DNA from 2 places in the Variovorax sp. 278MFTsu5.1 genome. Region 2 is predicted to be linked to the other one. Evidence: riboswitches for the same ligand, from Rfam matches in the RefSeq annotation. Region 2 holds a riboswitch; the other holds the start of a gene.
The links. A riboswitch is a leader RNA that binds a small molecule or an ion and turns the genes downstream of it on or off. The one in region 2 is predicted to bind glycine.
Positions count from the first base shown of each region.

Region 1: it holds a riboswitch for glycine, as region 2 does, so the genes downstream of both, ABL844_RS04080 (D-amino acid dehydrogenase) here and gcvT (glycine cleavage system aminomethyltransferase GcvT) in region 2, are expected to answer to the same signal.

Region 1 covers NZ_CP157622.1:950,675-955,997, forward strand. The annotation lists gene ABL844_RS04075 (RtcB family protein) at 1-1,360, shown strand, start outside; gene ABL844_RS04080 (D-amino acid dehydrogenase) at 1,380-2,687, opposite strand; glycine riboswitch at 2,778-2,885, opposite strand; gene rfbB (dTDP-glucose 4,6-dehydratase) at 3,138-4,214, shown strand; gene rfbD (dTDP-4-dehydrorhamnose reductase) at 4,211-5,101, shown strand; gene rfbA (glucose-1-phosphate thymidylyltransferase RfbA) at 5,125-5,323, shown strand, end outside.
Region 2 covers NZ_CP157622.1:4,297,424-4,302,746, forward strand. The annotation lists gene ABL844_RS19975 (hypothetical protein) at 1-296, shown strand, start outside; gene ABL844_RS19980 (hypothetical protein) at 410-958, shown strand; gene ABL844_RS19985 (YkvA family protein) at 1,008-1,418, shown strand; glycine riboswitch at 1,465-1,562, shown strand; glycine riboswitch at 1,575-1,688, shown strand; gene gcvT (glycine cleavage system aminomethyltransferase GcvT) at 1,734-2,906, shown strand; gene gcvH (glycine cleavage system protein GcvH) at 2,979-3,350, shown strand; gene gcvP (aminomethyl-transferring glycine dehydrogenase) at 3,519-5,323, shown strand, end outside.

The DNA.
Region 1 (5,323 bases), 3.3 Mb from region 2:
CGGCATTGCCGTCGACTACCGCGACGGCGTCTATCACCTGCACCATGAGGCCTCGCAGGCCACGGTGCTCCTGCCGCCCAGCCTCCCGCTGGAAGAGAAGGCGGTGAACCAGTTGCTGGCATTCGCCAGCGTGCGCTCGCCCAACGGTGGGAAGGGAGTGTGCAAGGCCTGCGCGACGCCCGACTTCCACCCGGGCTCCGTCGCGCCCGTCGGCAGCGTCGTCGCGACCGATTCCGACTTCGTCATTCCGGCGGCGGTGGGCACAGACATCAACTGCGGCATGCGGCTGCTGACCACCGGGCTCACGCTCGACCAGGTGGCTCCGCACAAGACGCGGCTGGTCGAGCGGCTCACGCGCAGCCTGCTCGACAACGGCCGCGACGTGCCGGTGCACACGGCGGCGTTCAGGGCGCTGTTCGACGTGGGCCCCTCGGCCTTCCTGGAGGCGGTGCGCAGCGGCGGGCTGTGGTCGTCGTGCGACCGCGACCGGATGCAGGCCGAGCTCGATGCCTGCATCGGCCTCGCAAGCTTCGGCGGCAGTGCGCGGCACGCACCCGAGGCCTACACCGGCGGCCGCCACGAGGTGTTCCGCGACCCCTGCCTCGGCACACCGGGCAGCGGCAACCATTTCGTGGAGCTGCAGGTGGTCGACCATGTCCTGGACCGCCACGAGGCCTACCGTGCGGGCCTGAAGACGGGAGATGTGGTCGTGATGATCCACAGCGGCTCGCGCGACATCGGGTTCCATGTGGGTGGCCGCTGGATGGACCGTGCCCGCGACGAATGGCCCAAGGGCCTGCGCCATCCGAAGAGCGGTCTCTATGGCCTGGCGGGGCCGCTGGCCGACGAATACCTGGAGGCCATGGGCGTGGCGGCGCGCTACGCGTGGGCCAACCGGGTCGTGCTGGCCGAGCTGGTGCGGAAGGATTTCGCCGAACTGCTCGGCGCCGCGTCGTCGAAGCTGGTGGTGGACGTGCCGCACAACGCCGTGCTGCGGGAACACGGCATGAACATCCACCGCAAGGGAGCGACGCCGGCGAACGCGGGCGACTTGGCGCTCATTCCGGGCTCGATGGGCGACTACTCTTATCTGGCTTCCGGGCTCGGGCACGAGGACTGGCTCTGGTCGTGCAGCCACGGTGCCGGCCGACGGATGCGCCGGCAACAGGTGCGCGCGATGCGGCCAGCGCCCGCCGACCCCCAGGCCAGCTGGCAATGCGTGACCTTGCGCGAGGAGCGCCGGATCGAGGAGGCTCCGCAGGCCTACAAGCCGATCGGCGAGGTGATCGACGCACAGGAGCGCGCCGGGCTGATTCGATGCGCGGTGCGGCTCAGGCCCTGGATCACCTTCAAGGCGTGATCCGGGGCCTGCCGGCTCGTCAGCCCAGGGCGGGCTGCGGAACGCGCAGCTTGGGCGCAGGCATCCCCGTGAACGCGAAATCCACCTCCGGCTCCAGCCCGCTCACGATCCGCGCGATCGACTTGCCCGAGCCGCAGGCGTGCGTCCAGCCCAGGGTGCCGTGGCCGGTGTTGAGGAACAGGTTCGGCAGCTTCGTCTTGCCGATCAGCGGCACGTTGCTCGGCGTGGCTGGGCGCAGGCCGGTCCAGAACTGGGCCTGGGTGGTGTCGCCGGCGCCAGGGAAGAGCTCCTCGACGCGGCGCACAATGGCTTCGCAGCGCACGCGGTTCAGGTCGCGGTCGTAGCCGTTGAGCTCGGCGGTGCCGGCGATGCGCAGGCGGTCGCCCGAGGCCGAGGTGTAGCGCGAGAACACGAGCTTGAATTCGTCGTCGGTCAGCGAGACCTGGTGGGCCTTGGAGGCGTCCTTGACGGGCAGCGTCACCGAGTAGCCCTTCGCAGGGTAGATCGGCAGCCGGATGCCCAGCGGCGCTGCGTACAGCGGGCTCAGCGAACCCATCGCCAGCACGAAGGCGTCGCCGCGGATGCGCTGGAAGCGGCCTTCGCTGTCGGTGGCCTCGACGTGGTCGATGCTGCCGCCGGCCTCGCGCAGCGCGGTGACGGTGTGGCTCATCAGGAACTTCACGCCCGCGGCGGCGGCCAGCCCCACGAGTTCGCGCGCGAAGCGGTTGGCGTCGCCGGACTCGTCCTCGGCCGTGTAGGTGGCGCCGGCAAGCTTGGGGCGGATGTGGGCGAGGGCAGGCTCGATCTTCACGGCCTCGTCGGCGGAAATGACGCGGCGCTCGCAGCCCAGGGTGCGCATCTGCTCGGCGGGCTCGAGAGCACCGTCGAACTCCTTCTGCGTCGTATAGAAGTGCAGGATGCCCTGGGTGCGCTGGTCGTAGTTGAGGCCGGTGTCGCGGCGCAACTGTTGCAACATCGAACGGCTGTATGTGCCCAGACGAACGATCTGTTCGATGTTGTGGCGGGTGCGCGCCGGCGTGCATTCGCGCAGGAACTGCAGGCCCCAGAGCCACTGGCGCATGTCGGCGCGCATGCGGAAGAGCAGCGGGGCGTCTTCCTTGCCCAGCCATTGCAGCACCTTCAGCGGCGCGCTGGGATTGGCCCAGGGCTCGGCGTGGCTGACGGAGATCTGCCCGCCGTTGGCGAAGCTGGTTTCGGCGGCCGGGGTGGCCTGCCGGTCGATCACGGTCACTTCGTGGCCGAGTTGCTGAAGGTAGTAAGCCGAAGTCACGCCGAGCAGGCCGGCGCCGAGGACGATCACGCGCATTTCAAGTACCTTGAGGTCGCAGCGCTTGAATGGCGGGGGTGTGTACTATTTCATTAAATAGTAAGCAACTGGACGCCCGCCGTCCAAGTTGCCGCTCCCCCTGTCCTCGGTACCTGAGAGATTCATCCGTTGCGCCCTTGCAACGAATTTGCTCCTTCGGTGCGCCACGCATGGTGACGACTCTCCAGACGGCGTTTCGATGTGATGCAGTACTGAGCCCTTGCAGAAATCTTCAGGATTCCGCTGGGCTGACCTGAGCGTTTATGGGAGTTTGCGCCTTCGGTAAGGGCACCCTGACGAGTGACCCACTCTCCTGCAATCGGGTGCAATTGTAAACACGATGCACGAAAGCGTGACCATGCCCTTTGTTTCAGCGTTTTGACCCGATGGGATAATCCCTAGTTAACGTCGATCGCGTCAGGCGATCACCTTCAACACTCAGGGGACCCCATGATCTTGGTTACCGGCGGTGCCGGCTTCATTGGCGCCAACTTCGTACTCGACTGGATCGCGAACAGCGACGAGCCCGTCGTTAATCTCGACAAGCTGACCTACGCCGGCAACCTCGAGACCCTCGCGTCTCTCAAAGGCAACCCCAAGCACATCTTCGTGCAGGGCGACATCGGCGACAGCGCCCTGATCGACCGCCTGCTCGCCGAGCACAAGCCCCGCGCCGTGGTCAACTTCGCCGCCGAGTCGCACGTGGACCGCTCGATCCACGGCCCCGAGGACTTCGTGCAGACCAACGTGCTCGGCACCTTCCGGCTGCTCGAATCGGTGCGCGGTTTCTGGGGCGCGCTGCCGGCCGAGCAGAAGTCGGCCTTCCGCTTCCTGCACGTCTCAACCGACGAGGTCTACGGCTCGCTCTCCAAGACCGACCCAGCCTTCACCGAAGAAAACAAGTACGAGCCCAACAGCCCCTATTCGGCCAGCAAGGCCGCCAGCGACCACCTCGTGCGCGCCTGGCACCACACGTACGGCCTGCCGGTGCTCACCACCAACTGCTCGAACAACTACGGCCCGTTCCATTTCCCCGAGAAGCTGATCCCGCTGATGATCGTCAACGCGCTGGCCGGCAAGAACCTGCCCGTGTACGGCGACGGCATGCAGGTGCGCGACTGGCTCTACGTGAAGGACCACTGCAGCGCCATCCGCCGCGTGCTCGAAGCCGGCAAGCTCGGCGAGACCTACAACGTGGGCGGCTGGAACGAGAAGCCGAACATCGAGATCGTCAACACCGTGTGCGCCCTGCTCGACGAACTGCGCCCCCGCGCCGACGGCAAGCCGTACAAGGAACAGATCACCTACGTCACCGACCGTCCCGGTCACGACCGCCGCTACGCCATCGACGCGCGCAAGCTCGAGCGCGAACTCGGCTGGAAGCCCGCCGAAACCTTCGACACCGGCATCCGCAAGACCGTCGAGTGGTATCTCGCGAACAGCGAATGGGTGCGCAACGTGCAAAGCGGCGCGTACCGCGAATGGGTCGAGAAGCAGTACGACAACAACGCGAAGGCCGCGGCATGAAGCTGCTGCTGCTGGGCAAGGGCGGACAGGTCGGCTGGGAATTGCAGCGCAGCCTGGCGCCGCTCGGTGAACTGGTCGCGCTCGACTTCGACAGCACCGATTTCCACGCCGACTTCAGCCGGCCCGAGGAACTCGCCGACACGGTGCTCAAGGTGCGCCCCGACGTGATCGTCAATGCAGCGGCACACACCGCCGTCGACAAGGCCGAGAGCGAACCTGAGTTAGTGCGCAGGCTCAACGCCACGTCGCCCGGCGTCGTGGCCGAGGCGGCCCAGAATATCGGCGCGCTGATGGTGCACTACTCGACCGACTACGTCTTCGACGGCAGCGGCACCACGCCGTGGAAGGAAGGCGATGCGACCGGCCCGCTCAGCGTCTACGGCAGCACCAAGCTCGAAGGCGAACAACTGGTGGCCCGGCACTGCGCCAGGCACCTGATCTTCCGCACCAGCTGGGTGTACGCCGCGCGCGGCGGCAACTTCGCCAAGACCATGCTGCGCTTGGCGAAGGAGCGCGAGAAGCTGACTGTCATCGACGACCAGTTCGGTGCGCCCACCGGCGCGGAGCTATTGGCCGACGTCACGGCGCACGCCATCCGCGCGACGCTGCAGGATCCCTCCAAGGTCGGCCTCTATCACGCGATCGCCGGCGGCGAAACGACGTGGTACGGCTACGCGCGTTTCGTGCTCGAAATGGCGCAGCAGGCCGGCGTCGAACTCAAGGCCGGGCCCGACGCCGTCGAGGCCGTGCCGACCAGCGCATTCCCGACGCCCGCGAAGCGCCCGCACAACTCGCGCCTCGACACCAGCAAGCTGCAGACCACGTTCGGCCTGCGCCTGCCCCCATGGCAGGAAGGCGTCGCGCGCATGCTGCGCGAGATCCTTTGAAGAATCCCACGAGAAGAAAGAGCATGACCAAGACGACGCAACGCAAGGGCATCATCCTGGCCGGCGGTTCGGGCACGCGCCTGCATCCGGCCACGCTGGCGATGAGCAAGCAACTCTTGCCCGTGTACGACAAGCCGATGATCTATTACCCGCTCAGCACGCTCATGCTGGGTGGCATGCGAGACATCCTGATCATCAGCACCCCGCAGGACACGCCGCGCT
Region 2 (5,323 bases):
CATGGTCCGCACGCGACGTGGCCCGCTACCTCGCCGCCTATGCGAGCGACTTCACACCCCCGCGCGGCCAGGACCGCAAGGCATGGGAGACCGATCGCCGCACGCGCATCGAAGAGAAGGCCGCCATCAGCGTGGAGATCGACAGCCTCGTCATCAGCCTCAAGGGGCAGGCGGCCACCGCCAGCTTCCAGCAGACCTACAGCGCCGACAAGCTGCGCGAGAAGAGCCGCAAGACGCTGGAACTGCAGCGCGTGGAAGGCCGCTGGCTCATCCGCAAGGAGGGCGCAGGCGGCTGATGCAGGCGCCCGGACGAGGCGGGACTCAATGGCCCTGTAGGCCAAACGGTTCACGAAGATGTCACCACATGCAACCATGCTGCAGCCTTCGTTTCCCCAAGGCTGTGGCTGCCATGTTTCCCACCAAGACCGACAAGGCGCGCAACGAACTCCAGGGCGGACAGCGCACGCTCACCCAGCGCGAACGCGCCCTGCTGCTGATGGCCGACGGCCGGCGCTCCCTGACCGACTTCAGTCCCCTCTTCGCCAACCGCGACGAAGCCGAGCGGACCATCCAGGCGCTGATCGAGAAGGGCTACCTGCAGGGCGCGAAGGCCGCGGCGGCGGAAGCCGAGCCCCCCGCACAGCCCGCGCCCTCGCCCATCCCCGCCGTCGAGCCGATCCAGGTCGCCACCTCAGCCGACACCTTCGACGGCAAGCGTTCGCTGGCGACCACGCGCATGTTCCTGTTCGACATCTGCGAGCGCATGTTCGTGCGCCGCGACCCGAAGTTCGCGCTGCAGATGCGCGACGCCCTGCGCGAGGCACGCGACCGCGAGGCCATGCTGACCATCGCCGCGCTGATGCTCACCGAGATCGAGAAGACCGCGGGCGCGGAGCGCGCCGAGTCGCTGCGCGAGCGCATCGACCGGCTGCTGCCGCCGGCCGAAGTGATTCACTAAGGACTTCGATCGGGGCGATGGCCGCCACGGCCTGTGACACCATCGCCGGGTGAATTCCCCGCCTCCCGCCTCCACCTCGTTGTCCGAGCGCCTTCGCAGCTGGGCCAGGCGCCTCAAGCGCGACGGCGTCACCCTCTGGTTCGCCTGCCGGCACGCCTCCACGCCCTGGTATGCGAAGGCGCTGGGTGTTTTCGTGGTGGCCTATGCGCTCAGCCCGATCGACCTGATCCCCGACTTCATTCCGGTGCTGGGCTACGTCGACGACGTGCTGCTGCTGCCAGGGCTGATCTGGCTCGCGGTCCGGATGGTTCCGGCGCCCGTGCTCGTCGAATGCCGCCAACGGGCCGATGCATGGATGCAGAGCACGGGTTCCAAACCGACCAGCCGCTGGGGCGCCGCGCTGGTCGTGGCCGTCTGGATCGCGGCCGGGCTCGGGGCCTGGTATCTGTGGGCGCGTTGAGCGCGGCGAGGCATATCCGCCGGCCGGGCCGCTCGATCAACTACACTCGCCGGGGTCAGGAGAGAGCCCCGCATGCCGGGGCCGCCGAAGGCGCAGGGGGCAAATTTCCCCCGAACGCTCAGGCAAAAGGACTGACGAGGCGCCGGTGAAAACCGGCGTTTCCTTGCTGGAGAGAGGCCGCCGCATCCAAAACAGGAGCAGCGGCCCACCGAAGGAGCAAACCCCGATCGTGGGGCGAATCTCTCAGGTAAAGCGGACAGCAGGGGTGGCCCATGGCTTGCGTCATGGATTTCGACTGCCCCTTTGGAGTGCCCCGTGGCCGCTTCCTCCGCATCCGCTACCGAACTTCTCAAGACGCCGCTGTACGACCTCCACCTGGAGCTGGGCGCCCGCATGGTGCCCTTCGCCGGCTATTCGATGCCGGTCCAGTACCCGGCGGGCCTGATGGCCGAGCACAAGCACACGCGCGACGCGGCCGGCCTCTTCGACATTTCCCACATGGGCCAGCTGCGCCTGGTCGGGCCCGACGCCGCGGCCGCCTTCGAGACCCTGATGCCCGTCGACGTGATCGACCTGCCCGCCGGCAAGCAGCGCTACGGCCTGCTGCTGGACGACGAGGGCGGCATCCTCGACGACCTGATGTTCTTCAACGAGGGCAACGGCTCGATCTTCGTGATCGTCAACGGCGCCTGCAAGGTTGCCGACATCGCCCATATCCAGAAGAAGATCGGCTCGCGCTGCGAGGTGCGCCCCCTGCCCGAGAACGCGCTGCTCGCGCTGCAGGGCCCGCAGGCTGCGGCCACGCTGGCGCGGTTGTCGCCCGGCGTCGAGCGCTTCGTGTTCATGACGGGCGGAGCGGTGCAGATCGACGGCATTGCGGCCTTCGTCACCCGCAGCGGCTACACCGGCGAAGACGGCTTCGAGATCTCGGTGGCCGCATCCGACGCCGAACGCCTCGCCCGCCTGCTGCTGGCCCAGCCCGAGGTCAAGCCCATCGGCCTGGGCGCGCGCAATTCGCTGCGGCTCGAGGCTGGACTTTGCCTCTACGGCAACGACATCGACACCACCACCACGCCCGTCGAGGCCTCGCTCAACTGGGCGATGCAGAAGGTGCGCCGCGCGGGCGGCGCGCGCGAAGGCGGTTTTCCGGGTGCCGCGAAGGTGCTCGCGCAGTTGGCCGCCTCCACCGCCGGCGCGGCCGGACACACCGACCACGACACGCTGAAGCGCAAACGCGTGGGCCTCGTCGCGCTGGAGCGCATTCCGGTGCGCGACGGCACAGTGCTGCAGTCTTTCGAGGGCCAGGACATCGGCACTGTCACCAGCGGCCTGCTCGGCCCCACGGCCGACCGCTGCATCGCCATGGGCTACGTGGCCACCGCGTTCGCCGAGCCGGGCACGCGCGTGCAGGCCATCGTGCGCGGCAAGCCGGTGCCGATGGAGGTCTCGACCATGCCCTTCGTGCCCACACGCTACTACCGCGGCTGAACGCGGCTGAACGCGGCCGACCGGCTAGGCTCTGCACCCCCGAACCATTTTTTCCACGAGGAGTTTTCCACCATGAGCATCAAGTACACCAAGGACCACGAATGGGTGTCGGCCGAAGGCGACGCGGCCACCGTCGGCATCACCGTGCACGCGCAGGACGCGCTGGGCGACGTGGTGTTCGTCGACCTGCCCGAAGTCGGCAAGACCTTCGCGCAGGGCGATGTCGCCGGCGTCGTCGAATCGGTGAAAGCCGCCGCCGACGTGTTCATGCCCGTGTCGGGCGAAATCACCGAAGTGAACGAAGCGCTGCGCGCCGACCCGTCGCTCGCCAACAGCGACCCGCTGGCCGCCGGCTGGTTCTTCAAGGTCAAGCTGAGCGACCCCTCGCAGCTCGACGCGCTGCTGGACGCGGCCTCGTACGACAAGTTCGCTGCCGAATCCTGATCCTCGAAATCGGACAGCCGAACGCAGAAGGAATACAAAAACTACGCAGAAGTCGCAGAAGAAACCGAATCATCTTTTGGTTTTCCTTCTGCGACCTCTGCGAAACCTTCGCGACTTCTGCGTTCTGACCCCGCTCCTCCGCCCCAAGCTCTTATCAACAGCACTGCCATGTCGAAGCCCGCTGCCCTTCCCACCCTGCAAGAACTCGAGAACGCCGAAGAATTCATTGCCCGCCACATCGGCATCGACGCGGCGGACGAGGCGCGCATGCTGCCGGCGATCGGGTCGGAAACGCGCGCCGAGCTCATCGAGGGCATCGTGCCCGCCGCCATCCGCCGCTCGAAGCCGATGCGCCTGCCCGCCCCGGTCACCGAAGCCGACGCGCTGGCCGAGCTGAAGGCGATGGCGTCGAAGAACAAGGTGTTCCGCAACTTCATCGGCCAGGGCTACTACGGCAACCACACGCCGGGCGTGATCCTGCGCAACATCCTCGAGAACCCCGCCTGGTACACCGCCTACACGCCCTACCAGGCCGAGATCTCGCAGGGCCGCATGGAAGCCCTGCTGAACTTCCAGACGATGGTGTGCGACCTCACGGGCATGGCCATCGCCAACGCCTCGATGCTCGACGAGGCCACGGCCGCCGCCGAGGCGATGACGCTGGCCAAGCGCAGCGTGAAGAGCAAGAGCAACGTGTTCCTCGTGTCGGGCGACTGCCATCCGCAGACCATCGAAGTCATCAAGACCCGCGCCGCGCCGCTGGGCATCGAGGTCAAGGTGAGCACCGTGTCGGAAACGCTGCCGCACCTGATGGTGAGCGGCGCCTTCTTCGGCGTGCTCGCGCAATACCCCGCCACCACCGGCCACGTGCACGACCTGCGACCGCTCGCGGGCCATGCGCACCAGTGCGACGCCGCCTTCATCGTCGCGGCCGACCTGCTGGCGCTGACGCTGCTGGCGCCTCCCGGCGAATGGGGCGCCGACATCGTCTGCGGCACCACGCAGCGTTTCGGCATGCCGCTGTGCAACGGCGGCCCGCACGCCGCCTACCTGGCCTGCCGCGACGAGTTCAAGCGCTCGCTGCCGGGCCGCCTGGTGGGCGTGAGTGTCGACACGCACGGCCAGCCCGCCTACCGCCTCGCGCTGCAGACGCGCGAGCAGCACATCCGCCGCGAGAAGGCCACTTCCAACATCTGCACCGCGCAGGTGCTGCCGGCCGTGGTGGCCAGCATGTACGCCGTGTACCACGGGCCCGACGGCCTCACGCGCATCGCGCAGCGCGTGGCCGCGCTCACCGCGGTGCTGGCCAAGGGCCTCGCGCAGATGGGCCGCGAGCCGGTGAACGCCACCGCATTCGACTCGCTGACCATCCGCACCGGCGAAGACACGCAGGCGATCATCGAACGCGCGCACGCGGCCGGCGTCAACCTGCGCCAGCGCCTGCAGCAGCACCTGGGCATCTCGCTGGACGAGACCAGCACGCGCGGCGATGTCGAAACGCTGTGGGGCCTGTTCGCGCCCGCCGGCAAGCAGGCGCCGCGCTTCGACGATCTCTCGGGCAGCACCACGCCGCTGATTCCCGAGGAGCTGCGCCGCAGCAGCGCCTTCCTCACGCACCCGGTGTTCAACACGCACAAGAGCGAGACGGCGATGCTGCGCTACATCCGCAGCCTGTCCGACAAGGACCTGGCGCTCGACCGCAGCATGATCCCGCTGGGCAGCTGCACCATGAAGCTCAACGCGACCAGCGAGATGATCCCCATCACCTGGCCCGAGTTCGCGAACATCCACCCCTTCGCGCCAGCCGACCAGCTGCAGGGCTACGCCCAGCTCGACGCCCAGTTGCGCGCCTGGCTGTGCGAGGCCACCGGCTACGCGGGCATCAGCCTGCAGCCCAACGCCGGCTCGCAGGGCGAGTACGCGGGCCTGCTGGCCATCAAGTCCTTCCACGAGGCCAAGGGCCAGGGGCATCG